DNA from 4 places in the Klebsiella sp. A52 genome. Region 4 is predicted to be linked to each of the others. Evidence: predicted binding sites of a transcription regulator. Region 4 holds the regulator's gene; each other region holds the start of a gene.
What was found. Region 4 encodes LexA, which represses DNA repair genes until DNA is damaged. Its sites were predicted from a motif close to TNCTGTATGTACATACAGNA; they were not measured.

Region 1 (7,987 bases), 750 kb from region 4:
GCTTGCAGACAATTCCGGCGCTGCACAAGCTATACGGCGCCGAACAGCTGCAGCAGGTCATTGCCAACAACTGGCACTATAGCGTTGCCCAGTGGTTAGGGGTGAGCTTCAGCGCCGATGCCGGGTGGCTTAGCATGATGACGCTGGGGGCGGTGTTTTTCCTGCCTATCTACCTCACCGTATTCATCGTCGGCGGTTTTTGGGAAGTACTGTTCGCGATTGTGCGCAAACATGAGATCAACGAAGGCTTTTTCGTTACCTCGATTCTCTTCGCGCTGATTGTGCCGCCAACGATGCCGCTATGGCAGGCGGCGCTGGGGATCTCCTTTGGCGTGGTGATTGCCAAAGAGATTTTCGGCGGCACCGGGCGCAATTTCCTCAACCCGGCGCTGGCGGGGCGCGCGTTCCTGTTCTTCGCCTACCCGGCGCAGATTTCCGGCGACCTGGTATGGACGGCGGCGGACGGTTTCTCCGGCGCGACGCCGCTCTCCCAGTGGGCCAGCGGCGGCGGTGAAGCGCTGGTTAACGTCGCCACCGGCATCCCGGTGAGCTGGATGGACGCCTTCCTCGGCAACATTCCTGGCTCGATTGGCGAAGTGTCGACGCTGATGATCCTCATCGGCGGCGCGTTCATTATCTTTGCCCGTATCGCTTCCTGGCGCATCGTCGCCGGGGTGATGGTCGGTATGATCGCCACCGCCACGCTGTTTAATTTCATCGGTTCCGATACCAACCCAATGTTCTCGATGCCGTGGTACTGGCATCTGGTGCTCGGCGGTTTCGCCTTCGGCATGATGTTTATGGCGACTGACCCGGTCTCGGCTTCCTTTACCGATAAAGGTAAATGGAGCTACGGCCTGCTGATTGGCGTGATGTGCGTGCTGATTCGCGTCGTCAACCCGGCCTATCCGGAAGGGATGATGCTGGCGATTCTGTTCGCCAACCTGTTTGCGCCGCTGTTCGATTACCTGGTGGTGCAGGCCAATATCAAGCGGAGGAAGTCGCGTGGCTGAGAAGAAAAGTAACGATAGCATCGGCAAAACGCTGCTGGTGGTGCTGGTGCTTTGTCTGGTGTGCTCCATTGTGGTCGCCGGTTCCGCCGTGGGCCTCAAGTCGCGTCAGCAGGAACAACGCGCGCTGGATAAACAGCGCAATATCCTGGCGGTCGCCGGCCTGATGCAGCAGGGGATGGATGCTGACGCGGTGGCGGAAACCTTCGCCGCGCGCATTACCCCTCGGCTGGTCAATCTGGCGACCGGCGAACTGCTGGATAAAGACCCGGGTAAATTTAATCAGGCCCAGGCGCTGAAAGATCCGCAGCAGAGCATCGCGCTCGACGCCAGCCAGGATCCGGCCGGGATTAAACGCCGCAGCAACCTGGCGGAGATTTACCTGGTGCGCGACGCGCAGCAGCAGATTCAGGAAGTTGTGCTGCCTATCTATGGCAACGGTCTGTGGTCCATGATGTACGCCTTCGTGGCGCTGGACGTTGATGGGCGTACGGTGAAAGGCATTACTTACTACGACCAGGGCGAAACGCCGGGGCTGGGCGGTGAGGTGGAAAATCCGAACTGGCGTCAGCAGTTTGTCGGTAAACAGGTGCTGGATGACAACGGTATGCCGTCGCTGAAGGTGGTAAAAGGCGGCGCGCGCGCAGGCGATCTCCACGCGGTAGACGGTTTATCCGGCGCCACGCTGACGTCAAACGGCGTGCAGCATAGCTTTGATTTCTGGATGGGCGAACTGGGCTTTGGTCCGTTCCTGAAAAAGGTTCGTGAGGGAGAGCTGAATAATGGCTGAACAGAGCGATATGAAAGAGGTGAAGCGCGTGCTGGTGGGGCCGCTTATCGCCAATAACCCCATCGCCCTGCAGGTGCTCGGCGTCTGCTCCGCGCTGGCGGTGACTACCAAACTGGAAACCGCCTTCGTGATGACCATTGCGGTGACGCTGGTGACGGCGTTTTCCAGCATGTTTATCTCTATGATTCGCCACCATATTCCCAATAGCGTACGTATCATCGTGCAGATGGCGATCATCGCCTCGTTGGTAATCGTGGTGGATCAGCTGCTGCGGGCTTTCGCCTATGAGACCTCTAAGCAGCTGTCGGTGTTCGTCGGGCTTATTATCACGAACTGTATCGTGATGGGGCGTGCCGAAGCTTATGCCATGAAATCGCCGCCGCTGGCCAGCTTTATGGATGGTATCGGTAACGGTCTCGGTTACGGCGCGATCCTGATTATCGTCGGCTTCCTGCGCGAGCTTATCGGCAGCGGCAAGCTGTTCGGTATCACCGTACTGGAAACGGTGCAGAACGGCGGCTGGTATCAGCCGAACGGCCTGTTCCTGCTGGCGCCGAGCGCGTTCTTCATTATCGGTTTGCTGATTTGGGCCCTGCGTAGCTGGAAGCCTGAACAGCAGGAAAAGGAGTAACCGATTATGGCTCATTACATTAGCCTGTTTGTCCGCGCGGTGTTCGTTGAGAACATGGCGCTGGCCTTCTTCCTCGGGATGTGTACCTTCCTCGCGGTGTCGAAAAAGGTCTCCACCGCGTTTGGCCTCGGCGTTGCGGTCACGGTGGTGCTGGGTCTTGCTGTACCGATCAACAACCTGGTCTATAACCTGGTGCTGCGCGACGGCGCATTGATGGAAGGCGTAGACCTCAGCTTCCTTAACTTCATCACCTTTATCGGGGTAATTGCGGCGCTGGTGCAAATACTTGAGATGATCCTCGATAAGTACTTCCCGGCACTCTATAACGCGTTAGGGATCTTCCTGCCGCTTATCGCCGTTAACTGCGCCATTTTCGGCGGCGTGTCGTTTATGGTGCAGCGCGATTACAACTTCCCGGAATCGATTGTTTACGGCTTTGGTTCCGGCATCGGCTGGATGCTGGCGATTGTCGCGATGGCGGGGATCCGCGAAAAAATGAAGTACGCCAACGTGCCCGCCGGTCTGCGCGGGTTAGGGATCACCTTTATCACCACCGGACTGATGGCGCTCGGCTTTATGTCATTCTCCGGTGTGCAGCTATAAGGGCGGAAAAGTATGGAAATTATTCTTGGCGTGGTGATGTTCACGCTGATCGTGCTGGTCCTGTCGGGGCTCATCCTGGTGGCGCGCTCGAAGCTGGTGAACGCGGGCGACGTGGTTATTGAAATCAATAACGAAGCGGATAAACAGATCCGCACGCCGGCGGGTGACAAACTGCTGAACACGCTCTCCAGCAACGGTATCTTCGTCTCTTCCGCCTGCGGCGGCGGCGGCTCCTGCGGCCAGTGCCGGGTGACCATCAAAGAAGGCGGCGGCGATATTCTGCCGACCGAGCTTTCGCATATCACCAAACGCGAAGCCAAAGAAGGGTGCCGCCTGGCCTGCCAGGTGGCGGTGAAGCAGAATATGAAAATTGAGCTGCCGGAAGAGATTTTCGGCGTGAAAAAATGGGAGTGCGAGGTTATCTCTAATGATAACAAAGCGACCTTCATTAAAGAGCTCAAATTACGGGTGCCGGATGGTGAAGCGGTGCCGTTCCGCGCCGGCGGCTATATTCAGATCGAATGCCCGTCGCATAAAGTGGCCTATGCCGACTTTGATATTCCCGATGAATATCGCTCAGACTGGGACAAGTTCAACCTGTTCCGCTATGTCTCTGAGGTGAAAGAGCCGACCCTGCGCGCCTACTCGATGGCTAACTATCCGGAAGAGGAGGGCATCATTATGCTCAACGTGCGTATCGCCACGCCGCCGCCGAAGGTTCCGGATGCGCCGCCGGGGATAATGTCGTCCTATATCTGGTCGCTGAAGCCTGGCGATAAGGTGACGATTTCCGGGCCGTTTGGTGAGTTCTTTGCCAAAGAGACCGACGCCGAGATGGTGTTTATCGGCGGCGGCGCGGGCATGGCGCCGATGCGTTCGCACATCTTTGACCAGCTTAAGCGCCTGCACAGCACGCGTAAAATCAGCTTCTGGTACGGCGCGCGTTCGCTGCGTGAAATGTTCTATGACGATGAGTTTGAACAGCTGGCGCGTGAAAACCCCAATTTTACCTTCCACGTCGCGCTCTCCGATCCGCTGCCGGAAGATAACTGGACCGGGCATACGGGCTTTATCCATAATGTTCTGTATGAAAACTATCTGCGCGACCATCCGGCGCCGGAAGATTGCGAGTTCTATATGTGCGGGCCGCCGGTGATGAACGCCGCGGTGATTAAAATGCTCAAAGACCTGGGCGTCGAAGATGAGAACATCATGCTCGACGACTTTGGAGGCTGATGATGTGGACGGTATTTGTCGCGACCTTTGTGATTTTTGCGCTGGTGATCCTCGGCATGTCCCTGGGCTACCTGGTGAAGCATAAGAGTATTCAAGGCAGCTGCGGCGGGATCTCCTCGCTGGGGCTGGAGAAAGTCTGCGACTGTCCGGAACCGTGCGACGCGCGTAAGAAACGTCTCGCCCGCGAGGCGCAGCGCCAGCAGCAGCGCATTCTCTAATGCGCCGACGGCGCTACGCTTGCGTTTTCAGGCCGCTTTCGCGGCCTTTTTTATCTTACTGCCAGTTTTTCGCCTGCGCCGGAGAGTCCACCATCACGCCGTCGGCGCCCAGTTCTTTCGCCGTACGATAATCTTCCGCGCTATTGATACCGAAGAAAATGATGTGGGCCTGGCCCTGCGAGCGGAAGCAATCCATCGCCTCTTTATCCCAGGTGAGCGTCGCCGGAGAAACGCCTTCACCAAGGGTAAACTTCTCGACTACCTCCACCTTGCGCTTCAGTTCCAGCCCGTACCACTTATCGCCATCGCGCTGGCTGTCTTTCTGACACTGGTGGCTGAGCGAAACGTTTGCAAGCCTGGTTCGGGTTTCGCTGCGGCTAACAAAGCGTGGGATTGGTTGCGGCAGAGCGGCGATATAGCGGTCTTCGGTGGAATAAACGCGCACCCGCTCGAGGCTATGGGTGTTTTTTAACACCTCCAGCAGGCGTTCGCCCATCACCGTTGGATCGGCATCCGGTGATTTTATATCGATGTAGAAGAAGGTCTGCGGCCACTGCTGCAGCACGCTTTGTAAGGTCGGGATCGTGGCCTGCTTGCCGCGCCACGGATGGCTGTCATCGCCCCATTTCCAGCCAGCATCGACTTTCGCCAGCTCGGCGGCGGTTAAGCTTGAGACCTTGCCCTCGGCGTTGGTCAGGGCGGAGAGATCGCTTGAGCGATAGAGCACCGGTACGCCGTCGCGGCTTAGCTGTACCGTGACCCAGATGGCCTGCGCGTGGTTTTCCAGCGCCAGTTTGATGGCCGGTAGGGTATTTTCCGGCGCATCGCCGGTACCGCCGCGGTGGGCAATCAACTGCGGGTTGGCAAAAGCGCTGCCGGTCGCCAGCAGGCAGAGTACCGTGAGTATTTTCTTCATGATTGTATCTTCCTGATTCATTATTTAAATGTATGAAAATAAACGTGATTTGTTTCACTTTTATGTTGTAACAGCTTTTTTGGCGGTTGAATTAAAAAAAGATAAAATTTGCGCGTAGTTTTGCTATGCTGTATGGGTATACAGTGTTGGGCAAGGCGATGCGTAAAATTATCCATGTCGATATGGACTGCTTCTTCGCAGCGGTGGAAATGCGTGACAACCCGGCGTTGCGCGATATCCCCATTGCCATTGGCGGCAGTCGGGTACAGCGTGGCGTGATTAGTACCGCGAACTATCCTGCGCGTAAGTTTGGCGTGCGCAGCGCGATGCCGACGGCGACGGCGCTTAAACTGTGTCCGCACCTCACGCTGCTGCCGGGGCGCTTTGATGCCTACAAAGAAGCCTCGAACCACATCCGCGAAATTTTCTCCCGCTATACCTCGTTAATCGAGCCGCTGTCGCTGGATGAAGCCTACCTTGACGTGAGCGACAGCGTACACTGCCACGGCTCTGCCACGCTGATGGCCCAGGAGATCCGCCAGACCATCGAGCGTGAACTGAATCTCACCGCTTCGGCGGGCGTGGCGCCGGTAAAATTCCTCGCGAAAATTGCCTCAGATATGAACAAGCCGAATGGCCAGTTCGTCATTGCCCCGCACCAGGTGGCGGAATTTGTGCGGTCTCTGCCGCTGGCGAAAATCCCCGGCGTCGGGAAGGTGTCGGCGGCGAAGCTGGAAAATATGGGGCTGCGTACCTGTGGCGACGTGCAGAACAGCGATCTGGCGATGCTGCTTAAACGCTTTGGTAAGTTTGGCCGTATCCTGTGGGAGCGCAGCCACGGCATTGACGAGCGCGAAATCCATAACGATCGTCAGCGCAAATCGGTCGGCGTCGAGCGCACTCTGGCGGAAGATATTCACGAGTGGTCAGACTGCGAAGCGATTATCGAAAATCTCTATCCCGAGCTGGAACGTCGTCTGGCGAAGGTAAAACCGGATCTGCTGATCGCGCGTCAGGGCATTAAACTGAAGTTTAACGATTTTCAGCTCACTACTCAGGAGCACGTCTGGCCGCGGTTAAACAAAGAGGATTTAATCGCGACCGCGCGCAACGCCTGGCTCGAACGTCGGGGCAGCCGCGGCGTGCGGCTAGTGGGGTTACACGTGACGCTGCTCGACCCACAGCTCGAACGACAACTGGTGCTTGGACTATAACGATGTTAACGATCAGGGCGTATTCAGAAGATGATTTTCCGGCGCTGTGCGCCATTTTTTTACGCGCGGTGAGAGAGACCGCCAGCCGGGATTATTCTCCCGCGCAAATTGCCGCCTGGGCGCAGGTTGATGAATCCCGCTGGCGGCAGAAACTTGCCGATTCGCAAGTGCTGGTGGCGGTTATTGATAATCAGCCGGTTGGATTTATCACCGCCGTTAATGATTATATCGACCTTTTATTCGTCTCGCCGGATTATGCCCGTCGTGGAATCGGTCATGCGCTCATCGGCGCGGTCTGCGCCAGCCATCCGGGAAAGGTACTGTCGGTCGATGCGAGCATAACGGCACGATCCAGTTTTCTTCGTCAGGGATTTCGTGTCGTCGCTGAGCAGCGAGTAGAATCGCGTGGAGAGTGGTTCACCAACTATCGAATGGAAAAACGCGGTTCGGGGAAGGCTGAATAGATACTGTTATCGGTTTGCGGCTGTTTTAGCTTGAGAAAAGCTTTCATCTCATAACGCTGAGAGTCTGTTGTGGTCCAGTCGCTGGCAGGGATTTTCCCGGAGGCGGCGCATTGCGCCTTGTCCGGGCTACCAAACTGCACATTACTGTAGCCCCGGTAAGCGGTAGCCCCACCGGGGATTTTGAGGCTGCGTGGTGAACAAATTAACGGTAGGCCGGATAAGGCGTTAGCCACCACCAGACAATACAGGTCATAACCGGGGCCCGGAGGAACAACCGGCGGCATCACGCCGCCGGTGCATGGCTTACTTCGCCGGAATCGCTTTCAGCAGTTCGGTCAGCAGCGTCCAGTACTGGCCGACGCTCTCGATATGAACCTGCTCATCCGGGGAGTGCGGGCCGGTAATGGTTGGGCCGATGGAGACCATGTCCATGTCCGGATACGGTTTTTTGAACAGACCGCATTCCAGACCAGCGTGGATAATCTGGATGTTCGGCGTCTTGTTGAACAGACGCTGATAGGTCTCGCGCACCAGGTGCATAACCGGAGAGTTGGCATCCGGCTGCCAGCCTGGGTAAGCGCCTTTGGCTTCGGTTTTCGCCCCGGCCAGTTTGCCCAGTGAATCCAGCATGCTGACGACATAGTCTTTACCGCTGTCGATCAGCGAGCGAATCAGGCAGTGGATCTGTACGTTGTCGTCGGTCATGGTGACGACGCCGACGTTCAGCGAGGTTTCAACCACGCCTTTGGCGACGTCGGAGTTGCGGATCACGCCGTTCGGCGTCGCGTTCAGCAGGCGCACGAAACCGTCGCGGGAAGCCTGAGTCAGCGCCGCTTTATCGTTCGCGACCGCTTCCAGCAGGACGACCAGATTCTTCTCTTTGGCCGCCAGTTCGTTTTTCAGGA
Region 2 (7,987 bases), 210 kb from region 4:
ATGTCAGCAGATAAGCGAACCACCACTCGAAGGTCATGAGAATCTCCCTGATTGTCTATTTTTATGCCACAATACGCTATTGCATCAGCATTGTGTGATGTGCGACAAAAAAACGATTTTCAGCGGTTAACAGGGGTGTAAACCCGATGTTTGGGCAGCAAAAGGACTGGGACACACGAGAAAACGCGTTTGCGGCCTTTACCATGGGGCCGCTGACGGATTTTTGGCATCAGCGGGAAGAAGCTGAATTTACGGGCGTCGATAAGGTTCCGGTACGCTTTGTGCGCTTTTGCGCCGCAAATAATGACCGGCTGGTGGTTATTTGCCCCGGCCGCATCGAAAGCTACGTGAAGTACGCCGAACTAGCCTACGATCTCTTCCACAGCGGCTTTGACGTAATGATTATCGATCACCGCGGTCAGGGGCGCTCAGGTAGGTTGCTGTCTGATACCCACCGCGGTCATGTTGTGCGCTTTAGCGACTATGTTGACGATCTGGCTGCGCTTTGGCAGCAGGAAGTGGTGCCCGGCCACTGGCGTAAACGTTTTATTCTCGCCCACTCGATGGGCGGCGCCATTGCCACGCTGTTCTTGCAGCGTCACCGGCAGCATTGCGACGCCATTGCCTTATGCGCGCCAATGTTTGGCATCATCATGCGCCTGCCGGACTGGATGGTGCGCCATATTCTCGACTGGGCTGAGGGCCATCAGCGTATTCGTGAAGAGTATGCCATCGGTACGGGCCGCTGGCGGGCGCTGCCGTTTTCGCTCAATGTATTGACTCATAGCCGTCAGCGCTATCGTCGCAACCTGCGTTTTTATGCTGACGATCCGCGGTTGCGCGTCGGCGGGCCGACCTATCACTGGGTGCGCGAAGGTATTCTGGCCGGTGAAGAGATATTGGCTGGCGTCGAGAAAGATACGACTCCGACGCTATTGATTCAGGCCGAGGATGAAAGGGTGGTCGATAACCTGATGCACGACCGCTATTGCGAACTCCGTTCCGCTGCCGGACACCCTTGTGAAGGCGATAAGCCGCTCGTTATTGAAGGGGCATATCACGAGATCCTTTTTGAAAAGGACGCTATGCGCTCAGTCGCGCTAAATGCCATCGTCGATTTTTTCAATCGACATACTTAATCCGACGATAGATCTCGTCGCCCTGCTTAGAGGTTAAATTTTTTATGTACCAGGTTGTTGCGTCTGATTTAGATGGCACGCTGCTTTCCCCCGACCATTTCCTCACCCCCTATGCCAAAGAAACGCTGAAGCTACTCACCGCGCGCGGGATAAATTTCGTTTTCGCCACTGGTCGTCACTATATCGATGTGGGACAGATCCGCGATAATCTCGGCATTAAGTCGTACATGATCACCTCTAACGGCGCCCGCGTACACGATAGCGAAGGAAAACAAATCTTCGCCCATAACCTCGACCGCGATATCGCCAGCGATCTGTTTGAGATGGTGCGTAACGATGTGAAGATTGTGACCAACGTCTATCGTGAAGATGAATGGTTTATGAATCGCCATCGCCCGGAAGAGATGCGCTTCTTCAAAGAGGCGGTATTCAACTACAAGCTTTATGAACCGGGCGAGCTGGATGCGGATGGCATCAGCAAAGTTTTCTTCACCTGTGAAGATCATGAACATTTGCTGCCGCTTGAGCAGGCTATCAACGCGCGCTGGGGCGACCGCGTGAATGTGAGTTTCTCCACGTTGACCTGCCTTGAAGTGATGGCCGGCGGTGTATCGAAAGGGCATGCGCTGGAGGCCGTCGCGAAAATGCTTGGCTACAGCCTCAAAGAGTGTATCGCCTTTGGCGACGGCATGAACGACGCCGAGATGCTGTCGATGGCCGGTAAAGGCTGCATCATGGCGAACGCCCATCAGCGGTTGAAGGACTTGCATCCGGAGCTGGAAGTGATCGGCAGCAACGCCGATGATGCTGTACCGCATTACCTGCGCAAGCTGTACCTCGATTGATAAAGATTGACGATTGGCTAATAACTGGTCAGTCGTCAACCTCTCTCTCCGCTACAATGCCTGTTCTTTATTCAATGAGACGACCATTGTGGCGCTATTAATTATCACCACTATCCTGTGGGCCTTTTCGTTTAGCCTGATTGGCGAATACCTTGCCGGTAGCGTCGATAGCTATTTTTCCGTGCTGATGCGCGTGGGCCTGGCAGCGCTGGTGTTCCTGCCTTTTCTGCGTACGCGCGGCCAGCCTCCGCGTACCATCGTGCTCTACATGTTGGTAGGAGCGATGCAGCTTGGGATTATGTATTTGCTGGCTTTCCGCGCCTATCTCTATCTGACAGTCTCCGAATTTCTGTTGTTTACGGTCTTTACCCCGCTGTATATCACCCTGATTTACGATCTGATCAGCGGCCGTAAACTACGCTGGGGCTATCTGCTTAGCGCGGCGCTGGCGGTGTTAGGGGCGGCGATCATCCGCTATGACAAAGTCAGCGATCACTTCTGGACCGGGCTATTGCTGGTGCAGCTGTCGAATATCTGTTTCGCCATCGGTATGGTGGGCTACAAGCGTCTGATGGAAGTCCGTCCAATGCCGCAACACAATGCCTTTGCCTGGTTCTATGCCGGCGCCTTTATCGTGGCGGTAGCGGCGTGGTTTATGCTGGGCAATCCGCAGAGGTTGCCGTCCACCGGTCTGCAGTGGGGGGTTCTGGTATGGCTGGGCGTGGTCGCTTCCGGGTTGGGTTACTTCATGTGGAACTACGGCGCGACGCAGGTGGATGCCGGTACGTTGGGGATCATGAATAACGTTCACGTCCCCGCCGGGCTGCTGGTTAACCTTGCTATCTGGCAGGAGCAGCCTCACTGGCCGAGCTTTATCATTGGCGCGCTGGTAATCCTGGCTTCGCTATGGGTCCATCGCCGCTGGGTCGCTCCGCACTCCGTACAAACGGCAGATGATCGCAAGCGTGATTCCGCGCTGAGCGAATAAACGCTTCTGTTACCGGCTGGCGTTGCTCGCCATCGCGCACCGCGGCGTACAGCCGGCTCCACAGTCCTTCTCCCAGGGTTTTGGTGACAATCAAACCCTGGCGTTCAAAACTTTCCACCACCCAGTGCGGCAGGGCGGCAATACCCATTCGCGCGGCGACCATCTGAATCAGCAGCAGCGTGTTATCGACGCTTTTCAACTGCGGGCTGATCCCCGCCGGTTGCAGGAAGTGGCGCCAGATATCCAGTCGCCCGCGCTGTACCGGATAAATCAGTAACGTTTCCGCAGCCAGATCTTCCGGCGAGATGCGCGTTTTCGCCGCCAGCGGATGTTCCGGAGCTAACACCAGACGAACTTCATAATCAAACATCGGTGAATAGTGCAGGCCGCTACGCGGCAAAATATCTGAGGTCATCACCAGATCGAGTTCGCCCTGCTGCAGGGCAGGCTGCGGGTCAAAAGTGACGCCGGACTGAAAATCAACCTCCACCAGCGGCCAGCGGGCGCGGAAGCTTTCCAGCGCCGGGGTGAGCCACTGAATGCAGCTATGGCACTCGATCGCCAGCCGCAGACGGGTCTGCTGAGGTTCGTTGCAGTCCTGCAACGCGCGGGCGATCTGCGGCAGCACCTGATTGGCTAACTGCAGCAGAATTTCCCCTTGCGGCGTAAAGCGCAGCGGCTGGCTTTTACGCACAAATAAACGGAAGCCAAGGCGCTGTTCCAGATCGCTAAACTGGTGGGACAGGGCCGACTGGGTTTGGTGCAGGGCTGCCGCCGCGCCCGCCAGCGAACCGCTGTTCCGCAACGCCTGTAGCGTTTTCAGGTGTTTAATCTCGATCATGAATGTCCTTCACTTCGGCATGAATAATTTGCGCTTGAGGAATATACAGTACTTGCGAATTATAGCGGTGTAAACATCTGGATGGCTAAATATAAAAAATTCCATAAGGGGCATAACATGACAATCCTCAATCACACCCTCGGTTTTCCTCGCGTTGGCCTTCGCCGCGAGCTGAAAAAAGCGCAAGAGAGCTACTGGGCGGGCAACGCCACGCGTGAAGAGCTGCTGGCGGTAGGTCGCGATCTGCGCGCTCGTCACTGGGAGCAGCAGAAACAGGCGGGCATTGATCTGCTGCCGGTGGGCGATTTTGCCTGGTACGACCATGTTCTGACCACCAGCCTGCTGCTGGGCAACGTGCCGGCTCGTCATCAGAACAAAGACGGCACCGTCGATATCGATACCCTGTTCCGCATTGGTCGCGGCCGCGCGCCGACCGGTCAACCCGCTGCCGCCGCGGAAATGACCAAGTGGTTCAACACCAACTATCACTACATGGTGCCGGAATTTGTCCAGGGCCAACAGTTCAAGCTGAGCTGGACCCAACTGCTGGATGAAGTGGACGAAGCGCTGGCGCTGGGCCACAAGATTAAGCCTGTACTACTGGGGCCGGTAACCTATCTGTGGCTGGGCAAAGTAAAAGGCGAACAGTTTGATCGTCTAAGCCTGTTGAACGATATCCTTCCGGTTTACCAGCTGGTACTGGGCGAGCTGGAGAAACGCGGCATTGAGTGGGTGCAGATTGATGAGCCGGCGCTAGTTCTGGAGCTGCCGCAAGCATGGCTGGATGCCTTTAAACCGGCTTATGAAGCCCTGCAGGGGCAGGTAAAACTACTGCTGACTACCTATTTTGAAGGGATCACCGACAACCTTGATGTTATCACCGCGCTGCCGGTACAGGGGCTACACGTCGATCTGGTACACGGCAAAGATGAGGTGGCTGAACTACATAAACGCCTGCCGGCCGACTGGCTGTTATCCGCCGGGCTGATCAATGGTCGTAACGTCTGGCGCGCCGATCTCACGGAAAAATATGCGCAAATTAAGTCGCTTGTCGGTCAACGTGAGCTATGGGTCGCCTCTTCCTGCTCCTTGCTGCATAGCCCGATCGATCTGAGCGTAGAGACCCGTCTTGATGCCGAAGTAAAAAGTTGGTTTGCTTTCGCCCTGCAGAAGTGTGGCGAACTGGCGCTGCTACGCGACGCGCTGAACAGCGGTGATACGACGGCGATCGAGGCGTGGAGCGCGCCAATTCAGGCTCGTCGCCATTCGACTCGCGTACACAACGCGGCAGTGGAAAAACGGCTGGCGGCAATCACTGCTCAGGACAGCCAGCGCACCAGCCCTTATGCCGAGCGCGCACAGGCGCAGCGCAAACGCTTTAACCTGCCAGCATGGCCGACGACGACGATCGGTTCATTCCCGCAGACAACCGAAATTCGTACCCTACGTCTGGACTTCAAAAAGGGCAATCTTGACGCCAGCCATTATCGGACGGGTATTGCCGAACATATTAAGCAGGCGATCGTCGAACAAGAACGTCTGGGTTTAGACGTGCTGGTGCACGGAGAAGCCGAGCGAAACGACATGGTGGAGTATTTCGGTGAGCATCTGGACGGTTTCATCTTCACGCAAAACGGTTGGGTGCAAAGCTATGGCTCTCGCTGCGTGAAGCCGCCGGTGGTTATCGGCGATGTCAGCCGTCCGCAAGCGATCACCGTCGAATGGGCGAAGTACGCGCAGTCTCTTACCGACAAGCCGGTCAAAGGCATGTTGACCGGTCCGGTAACCATTCTGTGCTGGTCCTTCCCGCGCGAGGATGTCAGCCGCGAAACAATCGCGAAGCAGATTGCGCTGGCGCTGCGCGATGAAGTGGCGGATCTGGAGGCGGCCGGTATCGGTATTATCCAGATTGATGAACCGGCACTGCGCGAAGGTCTGCCGCTGAAACGCAGCGATTGGGATGCTTATTTACAGTGGGGCGTCGAAGCTTTCCGCATCAATGCCGCGGTTGCTAAGGATGACACCCAGATTCATACCCACATGTGTTATTGCGAGTTCAATGACATCATGGACTCTATCGCCGCGCTGGATGCCGATGTGATCACCATTGAAACCTCGCGTTCCGACATGGAACTGCTGGAATCGTTTGAAGAGTTTGAATATCCAAACGAAATCGGCCCGGGCGTTTATGATATCCACTCGCCAAACGTGCCGAGCGTGGAGTGGATTGAAGGGTTGCTGGAGAAAGCCGCGCAGCGTATCCCGGCGGAGCGCTTGTGGGTTAATCCGGACTGCGGCCTGAAAACCCGCGGCTGGCCGGAAACCCGCGCCGCGCTGGCGAACATGGTGCAAGCGGCGCAAAATCTGCGCGAATCAGCCTGATAGATACGCGGAAAACAACAGAGGAGGCCACGGCCTCCTCTTTTCATGTATCAGGCGAGTTACCCTTTTTTACCGCCATATTGAGCAAACCAGGCCAGCATCCGCTGCCAGCCATCTTTGGCTGACTCTTCGTGATAGCTGGCGCGATAGTCGGCATTAAAGGCGTGATCGGCCTCGGGATAGACCACGATCTCGGCGTTCGCATTTGCCGCCCGCAGCGCCTGGCGCATGGTCTCGACGGTATCCTGCGGAATACTGGCGTCTTTAGCGCCGTACAGGCCAAGTACCGGCGCGTTGAGATCGACCGCGATATCCACCGGGTGTTTTGGCGAATTCAGCGATTTTTCTCCCACCAGTTTGCCATACCAGGCGACGCCTGCCTTCAACTGCGGGTTATGCGCGGCATACAGCCAGGTAATGCGCCCACCCCAGCAAAAACCGGTGATCAGCAGACGATGGGCATCGCCGCCGTGGCGCGCCGCCCAGCTGGCGACGTGGTCGAGATCCGCCAGCACCTGTGCGTCCGGCACCTTAGTGACCAGTTCTTTGAACAGGGTAGGGATATCGTTGTACTCATTCGGATCGCCCTGGCGGAAGTAGAGTTCTGGCGCAATCGCCAGATAGCCTTCCTGCGCCAGGCGGCGGCACAGATCGCGAATATGTTCATGTACGCCGAAAATCTCCTGCACCACGATAACGATCGGCAGCGGGCCGTCGGCGTTTTTCGGGCGGGCGTGATAGGCTGGCATATTCTCGCCCTGCGATGGGATCGAGGTTTCTCCGGCGACAATCTGCTCATCCGACGTATGGACGGCGGTCGAGGCGTGCGGCGAGGCTGCAGGTGCGAATCCAGGTTGCTTGGTGGTGGTCATGGTATTCTCCGTACCCTTATTTATTAGCGCAACACTAACTATAGACCCTTTAGTTCGGGCGGTAATAAAGCACAGTGCCTGAAAGCGGCTATCTTTTGTTCTGTGACCGTGAATATAACTTGTTAATGTGATGTAAATCACTATTTGTTGAAAAACAAATGCAATCATTGTTATGCATGGTGACCATAATCACAAAAATAAGCGAGTGGCTTCTGTAAAGTACCCTTTTGCTTCTGCTGATACTTCGACCCACAGAGGAGTTTTTTATGTCCAAGTCTGATGTTTTTCATCTCGGCCTCACTAAGAACGATTTACAAGGGGCTACGCTGGCTATCGTCCCTGGCGATCCGGAGCGTGTGGAAAAGATCGCCGCGCTGATGGATAAGCCGGTTAAGCTGGCATCACATCGTGAATTTACCTCCTGGCGCGCTGAGCTGGATGGCAAACCGGTGATTGTTTGCTCCACCGGTATCGGTGGCCCGTCGACCTCTATCGCCGTGGAAGAGCTGGCGCAGCTGGGGGTTCGTACCTTCCTGCGTATCGGCACCACCGGGGCGATTCAGCCGCACATCAACGTTGGTGATGTGCTGGTGACGACCGGTTCTGTCCGTCTGGATGGCGCCAGCCTGCACTTTGCGCCGATGGAGTTTCCGGCCGTTGCTGACTTCGCTTGTACCACCGCGCTGGTGGAAGCGGCGAAATCAATTGGTGCGACCACCCATATCGGTGTAACAGCCTCCTCTGATACCTTCTATCCAGGCCAGGAGCGTTACGACACCTTCTCCGGCCGTGTCGTGAGCCGCTTCAAAGGCTCAATGGAAGAGTGGCAGGCAATGGGCGTCATGAACTATGAAATGGAATCCGCTACGCTGCTGACCATGTGCGCCAGCCAGGGCCTGCGCGCCGGGATGGTGGCAGGG
Region 3 (7,987 bases), 1.5 Mb from region 4:
GTATAGGCTTGATTATGCGCCAGGCGAGCCTCGTCGATATCGCTAAGCCAGCATTGACACTGGCGCCACAGTTCGCGGCAGTTATCAAATTCATCCAGACGGCTCTCAGGGAAAGGCAGTCCGGTTAAGGCCCGGCGTATCTTCGCCTGAACATCGGCGACCTGCTGGCGGGTCAGCCACTTACCTTCGGCGCTGGCGCGTTCAATTTCACTTAACTGTTGGCGCAGTAATTGCGCGGCAATTTCACTCATCTCCGCGCTCCACTGCTGCCAGAGATTATTGAGATGATGATAGAAATGTTGCGTCTCGGCCCACTCGGTACCATGCAAACGCACAACTTTGCTTTCAGGCAGTGCGAACTCCAGCTCGCCCCACACCAGGCCACGCTTACATTGAACCGACAATAACTGATTGAAAGGTATAAGATACTCATGACGATCGCCGGAGACTTTAACCCCGGCATTCAGCAACTGCACCCGATCATAAGGATGCTGCGCCATGCGTTTGCCCAATGTTGTCGCTTTAAGTTCCATATATCGCCAAATTTCAATCAGTTTGAATGTTTTTAAGTTTAACCGCCCGCGAGCAGGTGCTCCAGCGCAAAAAAACGTTACAATTGTCGGGTCTTATTATCCATAGGGTTAACCAGAGGGTTTATGCGTACCATTCTGAATATTTTAAACTTTGTTCTTGGCGGTTTCGCCACCACGCTCGGTTGGCTACTGGCGACGCTGGTCAGTATTGTTTTGATTTTCACGTTACCGCTGACCCGTTCATGTTGGGAAATCACCAGGTTATCGCTTTTCCCCTACGGTAATGAAGCCATTCATGTTGATGAACTGGAACCTGAAGCAAAAAACAGCTTACTGAACGCGGGCGGCACTATTTTGAATATTTTGTGGTTCATGTTCTTTGGCTGGTGGCTGTGCCTGATGCATATCTTCAGCGGTATCGCCCAGTGCCTGACCATCATTGGTATCCCTGTCGGGATCGCCAACTTTAAAATTGCCGCTATTGCGCTTTGGCCAGTAGGACGCCGCGTGGTCTCCGTTGAAACGGCTCGCGCCGCACGCGAAGCCAACGCCCGCCGCCGCTTTCAGTAATTGTACGGATCACTGTTATGTTAAGCCCCCTGCTCCGCCGTTATACATGGAATAGCGCCTGGTTATATAACGCCAGGATTTTTATTGCGCTTTGTGGCACCACGGTTGCGCCGTGGTGGATTGGCGAAGTCAAACTCACGATCCCGTTAACGCTCGGGGTGGTAGCCGCGGCGTTGACCGACCTCGACGATCGCCTCACCGGGCGGCTACGTAATCTCGCCATTACGCTGGTCTGCTTCTTTATTGCTTCCGCATCGGTGGAATTACTGTTTCCGTGGCCGTGGCTGTTTGCTATAGGCTTAACCCTGTCCACGACGGGCTTTATCTTGCTCGGCGGTCTGGGTCAACGCTATGCCACCATTGCTTTCGGCGCCTTACTGATCGCTATCTACACCATGTTAGGGGTCACTCTGTATAACAGTTGGTACCTGCAGCCGCTCTTTTTGCTGGCTGGCGCCATCTGGTACAACGTATTAACACTCGCCGGTCATCTTATTTTCCCCATTCGTCCGCTGCAGGATAACCTTGCGCGCAGCTATGAACAGCTGGCGCAGTATCTTGAACTTAAATCACGGTTGTTCGATCCGGATATCGAAGATGAAAGTCAGGCGCCGTTGTACGATCTGGCGCTCGCCAACGGCAAACTGGTTGCGATGCTGAACCAAACGAAAGCGTCTTTACTGACGCGCCTACGCGGCGACCGCGGGCAACGCGGTACTCGTCGTACCCTACAGTACTATTTCGTCGCTCAGGACATTCATGAGCGTGCCAGCTCGTCGCATATTCAGTATCAGACACTTCGCGACCATTTCCGCTACAGCGATGTGATGTTCCGTTTCCAGCGGATGCTGTCGATGCAGGCGCAGGCATGTCAGAAACTCTCCCGCGCCATCCTCTTACGCGTTCCGTATCAGCATGATGCGCATTTTGAACGCGCCTTTATGCATCTTGACGCGGCGCTGGATCGCGTTCGCGCCAGCGGCGCGCCTCAAGATCAGGTCAAAGCGCTGGGTTTTCTACTCAATAACCTACGCGCCATAGATGCGCAATTGGCAACCATCGAATCGGTGCAAACCAGCGTGCTGGCCAGCAACCATCCCGAAAACCTGCTTGCAGACGATCGCCCCAGCGGCTTTAGCGATATCTGGCTACGGCTGCGCAGCAATATGACACCGGAATCGGCGCTTTTCCGCCATGCGGTGCGCATGTCACTGGTGCTGTGCGCGGGCTATGCCTTCATTCAGTTTACCGGCCTCAACCACGGTTACTGGATTCTGCTGACCAGCCTGTTTGTTTGCCAGCCGAACTATAACGCTACCCGGCATCGCCTGGCGTTAAGGATCATCGGGACATTGGTAGGGGTCGCTATCGGGTTACCGGTGCTGCTGCTGGTTCCCTCGGTCGAAGGCCAGCTATTGCTCATTGTACTAACCGGTGTGCTGTTTTTCGCCTTTCGCAACGTCCAGTATGCGCATGCCACTATGTTTATCACGCTGCTGGTACTGCTGTGCTTTAACCTGTTGGGCGAGGGATTCGAAGTCGCTTTACCGCGTATCCTCGATACATTAATCGGCTGCGCTATCGCGTGGGCGGCAGTGACCTTTATCTGGCCAGACTGGAACTTCCGTAATTTACCTCGGGTACTTGATCAGGCTATCAACGCTAACTGCCGTTATCTGGACGCTATTCTTGAGCAGTACCATCAGGGGCGCGACAACCGTCTTGAGTATCGCGTCGCCCGACGTAATGCACATAACCGGGATAGCGAGCTGGCATCAGTGGTATCCAATTTATCCACAGAGCCAAAAGCCGACAACACAATGCGTGAAACCGCATTCCGCCTGCTGTGCCTTAACCATACGTTTACCAGCTATATTTCCGCGTTGGGGGCGCACAGGGAGAAACTGACGACGCCGGAAATACTGGCGTTACTCGATGATGCCGTCTGCTACGTCGATGATGCGCTGCATCATTCTCCCGCAGACGAACAGCGCGTTCAGCAGGCGCTCAGCAACCTGCAATCACGTATTCAACACCTGGAACCGCGAGCCGACAGCAAAGAACCATTGGTCCTGCAGCAGATTGGGCTACTGCTCGCACTGCTGCCGGAAATATGTCGCCTGCAGCGCCGGATTGCCGGTCAACCAGAATAATCCTCCACGCCGTACCCTTGCGTATTAGCCCACTCCCGTAGCTCCTGGCGCCGCTGCGCCGGGAGCGCGGCGGAATGGGTGCCGGCAATCGCGCCCGCCAGGGACTCAAGGACATTGATTGATATTCCTTTATTATGCTCCCTCAATTTTAACCAGCTTTTTTCCGCACCAATTGTACGCAGCATTTTCACATCGGTTATTCCGGCATGAATCAACATCAATTCCATGTGGAAACTGATATTAGGCAAATCTTTTAGCCTGCCAGAATCACGCTGATGCTGCTTTTCGCTACGCGCCGTATGCAAAGACAGCTCCGAGAGGTGAAACAGCATTTTACTGTCCTGCCATAATGCTTCATCTATACGGTAATATTTTAGCGCTACCGGCCGACCATTTTTGCGCATAGTTAACATTGGGCTATGATGCTCGACCCGATATTCTGCGCTTTGCTCACACACTCTAAGATAGATTTCGCCTTCGGCCACCATGGCAAACACGGTATTGTCTATCGCCAGACTGTAACCGCCAAATAGAGGCCGGCTACTGATTTTGCCTAAGGGAGAAAGGCACTCCTGAAACTGGAGGAACCGTAATTTTGATAGTTTCTTCATGATCATTCCTTTAGTAATCATGCATATAAAAGTAATTTTTATTAACGGATCCGTTATTGAAGAAAATAAGTGAGTTCGTTTTGTGCAGCAAGATGAATTTTGGCTTCATTTCAACCAGCTCGCCGTTTTGCGAGGCGCTTTCAGGAAAAAGTTATTCTGCAAATCGTGTTGCAGAGACTCGCTGAATACTTAAGCAATGTTAATTGATAAACAGCATATCGGCCCCATCGACATCATGCCTGGTAGCCGTGAAGCAAAGATAAATAGAGGGAAATATCTCCTGCGGCTTCAGCATGGAGACAGTGAATTCATATAAACAAGTCGCCGCGGCTCTGATTCATAGCCGGGTAGAGTGCATAAAATATATGCAAAAGTGGGAAAATGAGGTTGACGTTAACCCCTGGTGGATATACTGTATATGCATACAGTAACTCACAGGCGAGATAGACTATGTTTACTTCAGCTCACGCAAATCGTTCACCACTGACTTCGGCTTCAGTACGTCGCCCTTCGCACAGCGTCGTCGAACATTCAGCCACTGGGCTGATTAGTGAAATCGTCTATCGCGAAGATCAACCCATGATGACGCAGCTTTTGTTGCTACCTTTATTACAACAGTTGGGCCAGCAGTCGCGCTGGCAACTGTGGCTCACGCCGCAGCAGAAGCTGAGTAAAGAATGGGTACAATCATCCGGTCTGCCGCTATCAAAAGTGATGCAAATTAACCAGATGTCGCCCTGCAACACTCTGGAATCGATGATTCGCGCTTTACGTACCGGGAATTATAGCGTGGTTATTGGCTGGCTGACGGATGAACTTACTGAACAAGAGCATGAACGCCTGGCGCTCGCCGCAGAAGAAGGTCATGCGATGGGCTTTATCATGCGCCCGGTGAGAAATACAAGCCAGCCTGGGAGACAATTAAGTGGGCTAAAAATTCACTCAAATTTATATCATTGAGTGAAATTAGGATTAATCCTGGAATTTTTTTTGCCTCATCAAAAACCATTCTCGTAAAGTGGTTAATTTCACAGAGATCCCGGTGTGGTGCGGTTTCGCGACTTTTTACCGTGTTCACAAATTAACCATATTTGTTAAATATTGTGTATACAACCCTTTTTTTTCATATGCCTGACCGAGTTCACACTTGTAAGTTTCTAACTAAGTTGTAGACTTTACATCGCCAGGGGTGATCGGCTTACGCTGCATGTATCAGCATAGTTAACAACGAGTCACGCCCCCGGTGAAGGATTTAACCGTGAGGTCTTATGTACCATCATGGCGAATTTTGGATGATAATGAGGCGCAAAAAATGAAAAAGACAGCTATCGCGATTGCAGTGGCACTGGCTGGCTTCGCTACCGTAGCGCAGGCCGCTCCGAAAGATAACACCTGGTATGCAGGTGGTAAACTGGGTTGGTCCCAGTTCCATGACACCGGCTGGTACAACAGCAACCTGAACAACAATGGCCCGACCCACGAAAGCCAGCTGGGCGCTGGTGCGTTCGGTGGTTATCAGGTTAACCCGTACCTCGGTTTCGAAATGGGTTACGACTGGCTGGGCCGTATGCCTTACAAAGGCGACAAAGTTAACGGCGCATTCAAAGCTCAGGGCGTTCAGCTGACCGCTAAACTGGGTTACCCGATCACTGACGATCTGGACATCTACACCCGTCTGGGCGGCATGGTATGGCGCGCTGACTCCAGCAACAGCATCGCTGGCGACAACCACGACACCGGCGTTTCCCCAGTATTCGCTGGCGGCGTTGAGTGGGCAATGACCCGTGACATCGCTACCCGTCTGGAATACCAGTGGGTTAACAACATCGGCGACGCAGGCACTGTAGGCGTTCGTCCGGACAACGGCATGCTGAGCGTTGGTGTTTCCTACCGTTTCGGTCAGGAAGACAATGCACCGGTTGTAGCTCCGGCTCCGGCTCCGGCTCCAGAAGTCACCACCAAGACCTTCACCCTGAAGTCTGACGTACTGTTCAACTTCAACAAAGCAACTCTGAAACCAGAAGGTCAGCAGGCTCTGGATCAGCTGTACACCCAGCTGAGCAACATGGACCCGAAAGACGGTTCTGCAGTTGTTCTGGGTTACACCGACCGCATCGGTTCCGAGCAGTACAACCAGAAACTGTCTGAGAAACGTGCTCAGTCCGTTGTTGACTACCTCGTAGCTAAAGGCATCCCGGCTAACAAGATCTCTGCTCGCGGTATGGGCGAATCTGATCCGGTTACCGGCAACACCTGTGACAACGTGAAAGCTCGCGCTGCACTGATCGACTGCCTGGCTCCGGATCGTCGCGTAGCGATCGAAGTTAAAGGTTACAAAGACGTAGTAACTCAGCCGCAGGCTTAAGTTTTCTACGATAAAAAACCCCGCTGATGCGGGGTTTTTTTTGGCCTGATTTTGAGCTCAAAGGAAAAATCACAAGCAACGTCGCGACAATACTTATTCTTTTCCTAAGAGCACCTGCAGATCGTGCTTCAGGCTCGACATCTTGCTGGCATATTTTTCTTTATGCTCGGCGTCTTCAATCAGCTGTACGATGGTTTCTGATAATGTCTTTCCTCGCCGTTGGGCAAGCCCGGCCAGGCGTTGCCAGACAACGAACTCCAGATCGATGGACTTTTTCCGCGTATGCTGATGCTCGGCGTTAAAATGACGCTTGCGTCGTGCGCGAATAGTCTGCTTCATCCGGTTAGCCAGCTCCGGATTCATATGCTGATCGATCCAGGTATTCACCAGAACAGGTTCATTTTCGAGCGTCAGCAAGACATCGACCGCGGCTTGCGCAGCGCTGGCTTCAATGTAGCGGGTAATCAGCTCACCTTCCCGGTGCTTCTTTACCAGATATTTCCATTTCCAGCCGCTTTCAAGGTTTTCCAGTTGTTGATATTTCATTGCGATCTCAATGTGACCGTGTAACTCATTTCAGGATATCAGTTTTTTCTGGATGTGCTGAGAATAAATCATCTTTCGTGATGTGGACGATTCCATTATCAGCGGGATAAACGCAATCCTCCGTGTGCTCAGACGCGGCATCGGGTATAATCGCTCGTTTTACATCTGACTAAAAAACAGCGACTTTGACCATTACGAAACTTACCCGAAACGACCTCGCTCCTGATACGGAAAGTTATCAGGCGCTGTTTACCCAGGTCAATCTCGCCGAGGCAGAGGCATCCCTCGCCGGCGATCTACAGCCCCGTTTATTTTATGCGCTGGAACAGCTTCTGATCACGCCAGCCATTTCATCTTTTATGCTGGTAAAGGCGCCGGAAGAACCGGAATATCTGCATTGGGTAGCCGAAGCCGCCCGCAGCCTGCAGCAACCCACAACAGCGCTCTTCGGTGTACGCTATCAGGTCAACGGCGGCAACGTAACCCTGTCGCCAGCCCAAAGCGCGGAAGACAATTTTGCCAGCAGCGGTCCGGTTGAATCCGCAGACTGGATTGAAGCGGAACAGCTCTTTGGCTGCGTACGCCAGTTTAACGGCGAAATTTCGCTGCAACCGGGCCTGGTGCATCGCGCGAACGGCGGCGTCCTGTTGCTCTCCCTGCGCGCGCTGCTGGCCCAGCCGCTGCTGTGGATGCGCCTGAAGAACATGGTGACCCGTCAGCGCTTTGACTGGCTGTCTATTGACGAATCCCGCCCTCTTCCCGTTAGCATTCCCTCCATGCCGCTGAACCTGAGGATCATTCTGATCGGCGAGCGCGATGCGCTGGCTGATTTCCAGGAGATGGAACCGGAACTCGCCTCGCAGGCCATTTATAGCGAGTATGAAGACAACCTGCAGATAGCCGATGCCGAGACCCTGAAACTCTGGTGTCAGTGGGTCTGGCAAAATGCTCGCCAGCTTTCGCTACCGGGGCCGGCGGCAGACGCATGGCCGCTGCTGATTGCAGAAGGCGCTCGAGACACCGGCGATCAGGAGACGCTTCCGCTTTCCCCTCTCTGGATTAGCCGCCAGCTGCGTGAAGCGGCAGCCTTCTGCGAAGGCGAATGGATTAGCGGCGCGGAGATGCAAACCATGCTTGAGCGCCGTGAATGGCGTGAAGGCTATCTTGCCGAGCGGATGCGCGATGAAATTCTTCTCGATCAGATCATGA
Region 4 (7,987 bases):
GCCCTCAAAACGCTATTCTGCGATACAATGCCTGCACGTTTTGTACCGGAGAATCAGGCATGCCACATCCTGCGCTTACGCAACTGCGTGCGCTGCGCTATTTTGCCGCCATACCCGAGCTGGACGCGCCGCTGCGCGACTGGCTGTTGCTGGAAGACTCAATGACCAAGCGCTTTGAGCAACAAGGGAAAAAGGTCACCGTGACCATGATTAACGAAGGTTTCGTCGGGCGCGACGCGCTGGCGGGCGAAGAAGCCCTATTGCCGGAAGAAGCGCGTTATTGGCTGCGGGAAATCATTCTTTGCGCCGATGGCGAACCCTGGCTTGCCGGTCGTACCCTCGTGCCGGAATCGACGCTATGCGGCCCGGAATTAGCCCTGCAGCAGCTGGGGCAGACGCCGCTGGGCCGGTATCTGTTTACGTCGTCGACGTTAACCCGTGATTTTATTGAGATTGGCCGTAGTGCACAGCTGTGGGGGCGACGTTCCCGTCTCCGGCTGAGCGGCAAACCGCTGCTGCTGACAGAGCTTTTTCTGCCTGCATCGCCATTGTATTAAGAGGAAGAGAAAATGGAGTGGAGTCTGACGCAGAATAAGCTGTTGGCGTTTCACCGCCTGATGCGTACTGACAAACCAATCGGCGCGCTATTGCTGCTGTGGCCGACGCTGTGGGCGCTATGGGTGGCATCACCCGGGGTGCCGCCGCTGTGGATACTGGCGGTATTTGTCGCTGGCGTCTGGTTGATGCGCGCCGCCGGCTGCGTGGTGAATGACTATGCCGACCGTAAATTTGATGGTCACGTTAAGCGTACGGCTCGTCGCCCGCTACCAAGCGGCGAGGTCACGGAAAAAGAAGCGCGCATATTGTTCGCGGTACTGGTGGGGCTCTCCTTCTTGCTGGTGTTGACGCTCAATACCATGACCATCCTGCTGTCGGTTGCGGCGCTGGCGCTAGCCTGGGTCTACCCCTTTATGAAGCGCTATACCCATCTGCCGCAGGTAGTGCTGGGCGCGGCCTTTGGCTGGTCGATCCCGATGGCTTTCTCGGCGGTAAGTGAAGCGCTGCCGCTCAGCTGCTGGCTGATGTTCCTCGCCAATATTTTGTGGGCGGTAGCCTACGATACCCAGTATGCGATGGTCGATCGCGACGATGATGTCAAAATTGGCATTAAGTCGACGGCGATCCTGTTCGGTGAAAACGATCGTTTGATTATCGGTATTCTGCAGGTTGCCGTGCTGGTATTAATGGGCGCGGTGGGCTGGCTAAATGGGCTGAACTGGGAATTCTACTGGTCGCTGTTTATCGCGGCGGGATTGTTTGTCTGGCAGCAGAAGCTTATCTTCAAGCGCGAACGCGATAACTGCTTCAAAGCGTTTATGAATAATAACTACGTTGGGCTGGTGCTGTTTCTCGGTCTGGCGATGAGCTATCTGCAGTAAATCCTTCTTTCCCCGACTCGCGGCGCGAGCCGGGGAACAGAAGCCGCAACGTTATGCGTCGTCCTGAGCGGCGCTTTCAATCGTCAAACGTACATCCGACGTAATCAAATCCGCCAGCATCTGGTAGACCTTCAGGGTCTCTGCCGGCTCGGCATCGCCGGTATCGCTGATGTAGCCTTCGTCACGCAGGGTCAGCACCAGAGTACTGAACACCGCCTTATCGAAGAACTCCGGCGCGTTGATACCGTGCAGTACCGACAGACGCTGCGCCATGGTGCGGCTTTCTTTCTCAAGCGTACTGCGGTTGATGGACGGGTTGGCGCTCAACAACCAGAAGGTGATCGCGTAGCGCTGTAACGTCTCGCGCGCGCCGGCGGCCAACAGCTGCAGGGAACGAGAGTGCGCCGGGTTGACGCTCATCTCATCGCCATTCAGCACCACCAGGCCCTGACGCTGCATCTCTGCCATCAGCGCATCGATAACGCCCGCCAGCTCCTCTTTTTCCCAGCGCAGGAACAGCTCGGCTTTCAGGAACGGATAGAACATCTCGACATGACGCAGCACTTCGCTACGGGTGATGCGGCGATGTTGGGTCACGATAGCGGCCAGCAGCGACGGCATCACCAGCATATGGGCGATGTTGTTGCGATAGTAGGTCATCAGCACCGCCTGCTCGCGCGGCAGGATGATGATATCGCCGATGGTGTCTTTCTCGACTTCGAACTTGTTCATCTGCAGTGCGTGGTCGATAAGCTCGCCGGCGGAAGCCGTCGGCGCGGTCGAATCGGTGGAGTACGGCACGTTACGCAGCAGGTCGAGGTAGCAATCCAACTGCTGGGTCAGCTGCTCACGGGTCAAAGAACGCTGACGCGACGCCAGAAGCGCCGTACAGCACAGGTTCATGGCGTTGGCCGCCCCGGCATTGTTGATGCGCACCATCAGATCGGCGGCGATATTATTCACCGTCGGCGTCAGCCAGGAAGGGCGGACAGCTTCGATAGGATCGATGGCTTCGCGCCATTCCGGCACGTGCTGATTGAGGTAGGTCATCAGCGGCAGCGGTTCGCCGAAGTTAACGTAGCCCTGGCCGAGATTACGCAGTTTGCTGAGGCCGCGCACCATCTGCGGCAGGCTCTCTTTTTCTTTTGTCGCGCCGCGCAGCTCTTTGGCGTAGGTACCGACTTCCATCACGTGCTCGTAGCCGATATAAATCGGCACCAGGGTGATGGGGCGGCTACCGCCGCGCAGCATTGCCTGGATAGTCATCGACAGGGTGCCGGTTTTCGGATCCAGCAGACGGCCGGTACGGGAACGCCCGCCTTCGACGAAGTATTCCACCGAATAGCCACGGCTGAACAGCTCGCCAAGATATTCGCGGAATACCGTGGAGTAGAGCTTGTTGCCCTTAAAGGTACGGCGAATAAAGAAAGCGCCCAGACGGCGGAAAATCGGCCCGGCCGGCCAGAAGTTGAGGTTTATGCCGGCGGCGATATGCGGCGGCACCAGCCCCTGATGATAAAGCACATAAGAGAGCAGCAGGTAGTCCATGTGGCTACGGTGACAGGGCACATAGACAATCTCATGGCCGTCATGCGCCAGCTGGCGTACGCGCTCGGCGTTATGCACGTTAATCCCCTGATACAGACGGTTCCAGGTGAAGCCGAGAATACGGTCAGTCAGGCGGATCATTTCATAAGAGAAGTTAGCGGCAATCTCTTCCATCAGCGCGATGGCGTTCTGCTGGGCCTTCTCGTGAGAAATCTTCTTGCTGCGCGCTTCATCTTCTACCGCGCGGGCGATAGCTTTCGATGCCAGCAGCTTATTGAACAGATCCTGGCGGGCAGGGAGACGCGGGCCGACGGCGGCCAGACGTTGACGGGCGAAGTGCATACGCGCCACGCGGGCCAGCTTCTGGGCGATGATTTTATCGGTACCGTGCTCATCCGCCATGCGGCGCAGAGAGACAGAAGGCGAGAAACGCACGAAGCTATCGCGGCCAAGCCAGGAGACGGCGAAGAATTTCTGAATACCGTTAAGCATGCGTAGCGGCGGATTCTCTTCGCCTTTTTCGCGACCCGGGGCGCGGCCGAACATCACCGAGACCGGCACCATTTGCACGTCGAGATCGGGATGATTACGGTGCAGATCCAGGTAGTCGTGGAACAGCTTAATGGACTCCTCTTTCGGCGTGTAGTAGGTAAACACGCGCGGGCCGCCGTGGATGAAAACGTAGCGCGGCAGCAGGGTGCCGTCGATTTCCAGCGGTTCAAAAGGGTCGGGTAAGTCATGCGCCAGGCACTGGGCGCGCAGGGTCAGCAGGTCCGCCTTGGAGTTATAAGGCAAGACGTACATTATCGGACGCGAGGTATCGAGCCCTAATTCCTGAGCAGGTTCTGCCGGAATAGACTTGCTTTTTACCAGCACCCGTAATGGTAAATTCAGTAATTTATAGTAAATTCGTTGCCAGCCGGACATAAACGATGTGAAGCCTCTGGTTAATCATGCAAATGCGCGGCAAGAATAACAGAAAGCGTACAAAATTTCCGTTGTCACACGGCAAACACGTACACTCAGCGACGTCATTTACATTAAAAGGTTCTTTTTGATGGCCAATAATACCACTGGGTTAACCAGAATCATTAAAGCAGCAGGTTATTCCTGGAAAGGTTTCCGCGCGGCGTGGGTGAACGAAGCCGCTTTCCGCCAGGAAGGCGTCGCCGCCATTGTGGCCGTGGCGATAGCCTGCTGGCTGGATGTCGATATCATTACGCGAGTCCTGCTCATTGGCTCGGTCCTGTTAGTGATGATAGTCGAAATTCTTAACAGCGCGATTGAAGCGGTGGTTGACCGTATCGGGCCTGAGCATCATGAGCTTTCCGGGCGCGCCAAGGATATGGGCTCGGCGGCGGTACTGCTGGCGATAATCATCGCGTTGATCACCTGGACTATGCTGTTGTGGTCGCATTACCGCTAAGTCTTGTCGGCAACGCTCGCAAAACGCAAAGAATCTCCTGATTTTTATATGATATGTGGTTCCAAAATCACCATTAGCTGTATATACTCACAGCATAACTGTATATACACCCAGGGGGCGGAATGAAAGCGTTAACGACCAGGCAGCAAGAGGTGTTTGATCTCATCCGGGATCACATCAGCCAAACGGGCATGCCGCCGACGCGTGCGGAAATTGCTCAGCGCTTGGGGTTCCGTTCCCCAAACGCGGCGGAAGAACACCTCAAAGCGCTGGCGCGTAAAGGCGCGATTGAAATCGTCTCCGGCGCTTCACGCGGCATTCGTCTGCTGACGGAAGAAGAACACGGACTGCCGCTGATCGGCCGCGTCGCCGCAGGCGAACCGCTGCTGGCGCAGCAGCATATTGAAGGTCACTATCAGGTTGACCCGGCGATGTTTAAACCAAATGCCGACTTCCTGCTGCGCGTTAGCGGGATGTCGATGAAAGACATCGGTATCCTCGACGGCGATCTGCTGGCGGTGCATAAAACTCAGGACGTGCGTAACGGCCAGGTCGTCGTCGCGCGTATCGATGAAGAAGTCACCGTAAAACGTCTGAAAAAGCAGGGCAACGTCGTTGAACTGCTGCCGGAAAACAGCGAGTTTTCCCCGATCGTCGTCGATCTGCGCCAGCAGAGCTTCACCATTGAAGGTTTGGCCGTCGGCGTGATCCGTAACGGTGAGTGGCTGTAACTCCCGTCCTAACGCAGCGTCATCATGATGCATGACGCTGCGATGTTCCTCCTCTGTCTGGTCCCTCTGCATGCTGCTCAACGCCGCCGATAAAGCACTGTGGCGCCTCGCGCTACCGATGATTTTCTCGAACATTACCGTTCCGCTGTTGGGGCTGGTCGATACCGCCGTTGTCGGCCATCTTGATAGCCCCGTATACCTTGGCGGCGTCGCCGTCGGCGCGACGGCCACCAGTTTCCTCTTTATGCTGCTGTTGTTCCTGCGAATGAGCACCACTGGCTTAACCGCTCAGGCCTACGGCGCCAAAGATCCGCAGCGGCTGGCGCGCGCTCTGGTGCAACCGCTGATCCTGGCGCTGGCCGCCGGGCTGCTCATTGTTCTGTTCCGCATGCCGCTCATTGACCTCGCGCTACATATTGTCGGCGGCAGCGAGGCGGTACTGGAGCAGGCCAGGCGGTTCCTCGAAATCCGCTGGCTCAGCGCCCCGGCGTCGTTGGCTAACCTGGTGCTGTTAGGGTGGCTGCTTGGCGTGCAGTACGCCCGCGCCCCGGTGATCCTGCTGGTGGTCGGCAACTTGCTGAATATCGTGCTCGACCTGTGGCTGGTAATGGGGCTGCATATGAACGTGCAGGGGGCGGCACTGGCGACGGCGCTGTCGGAATACGCTACCTTTATCATCGGCCTGCTAATGGCGAAACGGGTGCTGGCGCTGCGCGGCGTGACGCTTGCCATGTTGAAGGAAGCCTGGCGCGGCAATATGCGGCGCCTGCTGGCGCTTAATCGCGACATCATGCTGCGTTCGCTGCTACTGCAGCTCTGCTTTGGCGCCATCACCGTCTTCGGCGCCCGTCTGGGCAGCGACGTGGTGGCGGTCAATGCGGTACTGATGACCATGCTGACCTTTACCGCTTACGCGCTGGACGGTTTTGCCTATGCCGTCGAAGCCCATTCCGGACAGGCTTACGGCGCGCGTGACGGTAGCCAACTGCTGGAAGTCTGGCGCGCGGCCTGTCGGCAGTCGGGAATGGTCGCGCTGGCGTTCGCGTTAATCTACAGCGTGGCCGGTGAGCATATCATCGCGCTATTGACCTCTATCCCATCATTGCAGCAGCTGGCCGACCGCTATCTGTTCTGGCAGATGATCCTGCCGGTGATTGGCGTCTGGTGTTATCTGCTGGATGGCATGTTTATCGGCGCAACGCGCGGCGCGGAGATGCGTAATAGCATGGCGGTGGCCGCCGCGGGATTTGCGGTGACGCTGCTCTCTGTGCCCGTGCTCGGCAACCACGGCCTGTGGCTGGCGCTGGCCGTGTTCCTAGCTTTGCGTGGGCTTTCGCTGGCGCTCATCTGGCGCCGCCACTGGCAGCGTGGCACCTGGTTTAATTCACCCTCCTGAATGCAAATATCCCGGCCGAGCGCAGCGCGAGCCGGGAAAATTCTCCCAGCGTGTTCAATTGGCCTGATGGTTAAAAATTCCGAATAACTAATCGGTGTCAGCATTGTCATCTATAGTTATTACCATGTCCGGAACAAAACGGGCTGTTAACCCACCGAATCATGAGGACGTAATGATGAATAAAGACGAAATCAGCGGTAACTGGAAACAGTTGAAAGGTAAAGCCAAGGAACAGTGGGGTAAACTGACCGATGACGATATGACGGTCATTGAAGGGAAGCGCGATCAGCTAGTCGGTAAAATTCAGGAACGTTACGGCTACGCGAAAGATCAGGCCGAAAAAGAGGTGTCTGACTGGGAGCGTAAGAACGATACGCGCTGGTAGCAAATGTGGTTTTGACCCCCTGTTTATGCCTGTCTAACGGCATAGTGATATGCCGTAGCTTCCCGCTGATGTCGCCCGACTCAGCGGGCTTTCTTTTTAATCTGGATGGTATGATCGTGATGACAGTGTTCGCGGGCGCTGCACGCTTCGACTTCCACGCAGGCAGCGCACAGGCCGTGCGCTTCAATCACATTATGCCGTAGAGCGAAGCCCATTCTGGCCGCCAGCGTATGCATAATATCTTCTACGCCTTCCGCACACTCTTCTTTGACCACGCCGCAGCGATCGCAGATAAACATCGCCGAACTGTGGGTCGGCTGATCGAAAAGGTGGCACAGTACATAGCTGTTGGTCGATTCCACTTTGTGCACAAAACCTTGCTCCAGCAGAAACTCCAGCGCGCGATAGACCGTGGGCGGCTTCGCCTGCGGCTCTTTTTCTCGCAGCAGATCCAGCAGATCGTAGGCGCTAATCGCCCCTTGCTGCAGGCTCATCAGACGCAACACTTCCAGACGCTGCGGGGTCAGGCGTACGCCACGTTGCACGCAAAGCTTTTCAGCCTGCGCTAACATTTCTTGCGAAGTGGTGTTATCCATGAGCATCCTCTGGTTGCGTGATGTTGAAACTGTTACTTTATCACGAACCAGGTAAAACGCCGAGATCCTGCAAGCTTTGCTATACCTGATGTATCTCATTTTCGGGAGAAAACGATGAAACGACCTGATTGCATTCGACATTGGCGCGAACTGGAAGGTGCGGATGATTCCACCTACCCCGATAGTCACGAGCTGTTTTCTATTGGCGCGCCTCTTGCCCGCGGCCTGCGGCTAAATCGGCTGGGCATCCATCATGAACGCTTACCGCCGGGGCGCAGAACCTCTTATCCACATGCGGAAAGCGATGAAGAAGAGTTCATCTACGTGCTGGAAGGCTTTCCGGAAGTCTGGATCAATGGCTATCTATGGAAGCTGGAGCCGGGCGATAGCGTCGGCTTTCCGGCGGGGACTGGCGTGTGTCATACCTTCCTGAATAATACCGAGCAGGAGGTGCGGCTGCTGGTCG

Region 1: dinB (DNA polymerase IV) is a predicted target of LexA. The motif match lies at 5,531-5,550, and genes of this name have one in related genera.
Region 2: metR (HTH-type transcriptional regulator MetR) is a predicted target of LexA. The motif match lies at 3,845-3,864, and genes of this name have one in related genera.
Region 3: sulA (SOS-induced cell division inhibitor SulA) is a predicted target of LexA. The motif match lies at 4,278-4,297, and genes of this name have one in related genera.

The regions. Positions count from the first base shown of each region.
Region 1 covers NZ_CP074437.1:276,519-284,505, reverse strand. Annotated here, with positions in the region: gene KGA69_RS01375 (NADH:ubiquinone reductase (Na(+)-transporting) subunit B) at 1-1,013, shown strand, start outside; gene KGA69_RS01370 (Na(+)-translocating NADH-quinone reductase subunit C) at 1,006-1,800, shown strand; gene KGA69_RS01365 (NADH:ubiquinone reductase (Na(+)-transporting) subunit D) at 1,793-2,431, shown strand; gene nqrE (NADH:ubiquinone reductase (Na(+)-transporting) subunit E) at 2,438-3,034, shown strand; gene nqrF (NADH:ubiquinone reductase (Na(+)-transporting) subunit F) at 3,047-4,270, shown strand; gene nqrM ((Na+)-NQR maturation NqrM) at 4,273-4,488, shown strand; gene KGA69_RS01345 (glycerophosphodiester phosphodiesterase family protein) at 4,544-5,404, opposite strand; gene dinB (DNA polymerase IV) at 5,563-6,618, shown strand; gene KGA69_RS01335 (GNAT family N-acetyltransferase) at 6,621-7,082, shown strand; gene pepD (cytosol nonspecific dipeptidase) at 7,386-7,987, opposite strand, start outside.
Region 2 covers NZ_CP074437.1:1,235,984-1,243,970, reverse strand. Annotated here, with positions in the region: gene rhtB (homoserine/homoserine lactone efflux protein) at 1-37, opposite strand, end outside; gene pldB (lysophospholipase L2) at 147-1,139, shown strand; gene yigL (sugar/pyridoxal phosphate phosphatase YigL) at 1,184-1,984, shown strand; gene KGA69_RS05735 (carboxylate/amino acid/amine transporter) at 2,073-2,972, shown strand; gene metR (HTH-type transcriptional regulator MetR) at 2,860-3,813, opposite strand; gene metE (5-methyltetrahydropteroyltriglutamate--homocysteine S-methyltransferase) at 3,931-6,195, shown strand; gene KGA69_RS05720 (dienelactone hydrolase family protein) at 6,255-7,067, opposite strand; gene udp (uridine phosphorylase) at 7,334-7,987, shown strand, end outside.
Region 3 covers NZ_CP074437.1:4,612,978-4,620,964, forward strand. Annotated here, with positions in the region: gene helD (DNA helicase IV) at 1-533, opposite strand, end outside; gene KGA69_RS21905 (YccF domain-containing protein) at 657-1,103, shown strand; gene yccS (YccS family putative transporter) at 1,121-3,256, shown strand; gene KGA69_RS21915 (TfoX/Sxy family DNA transformation protein) at 3,244-3,867, opposite strand; gene sulA (SOS-induced cell division inhibitor SulA) at 4,318-4,827, shown strand; gene ompA (porin OmpA) at 5,180-6,232, shown strand; gene matP (macrodomain Ter protein MatP) at 6,326-6,778, opposite strand; gene KGA69_RS21935 (AAA family ATPase) at 6,964-7,987, shown strand, end outside.
Region 4 covers NZ_CP074437.1:1,022,241-1,030,227, reverse strand. Annotated here, with positions in the region: gene ubiC (chorismate lyase) at 60-557, shown strand; gene ubiA (4-hydroxybenzoate octaprenyltransferase) at 570-1,439, shown strand; gene plsB (glycerol-3-phosphate 1-O-acyltransferase PlsB) at 1,491-3,914, opposite strand; gene KGA69_RS04780 (diacylglycerol kinase) at 4,045-4,413, shown strand; gene lexA (transcriptional repressor LexA) at 4,536-5,144, shown strand; gene dinF (MATE family efflux transporter DinF) at 5,215-6,540, shown strand; gene KGA69_RS04765 (CsbD family protein) at 6,716-6,925, shown strand; gene zur (zinc uptake transcriptional repressor Zur) at 7,006-7,521, opposite strand; gene KGA69_RS04755 (cupin domain-containing protein) at 7,636-7,987, shown strand, end outside.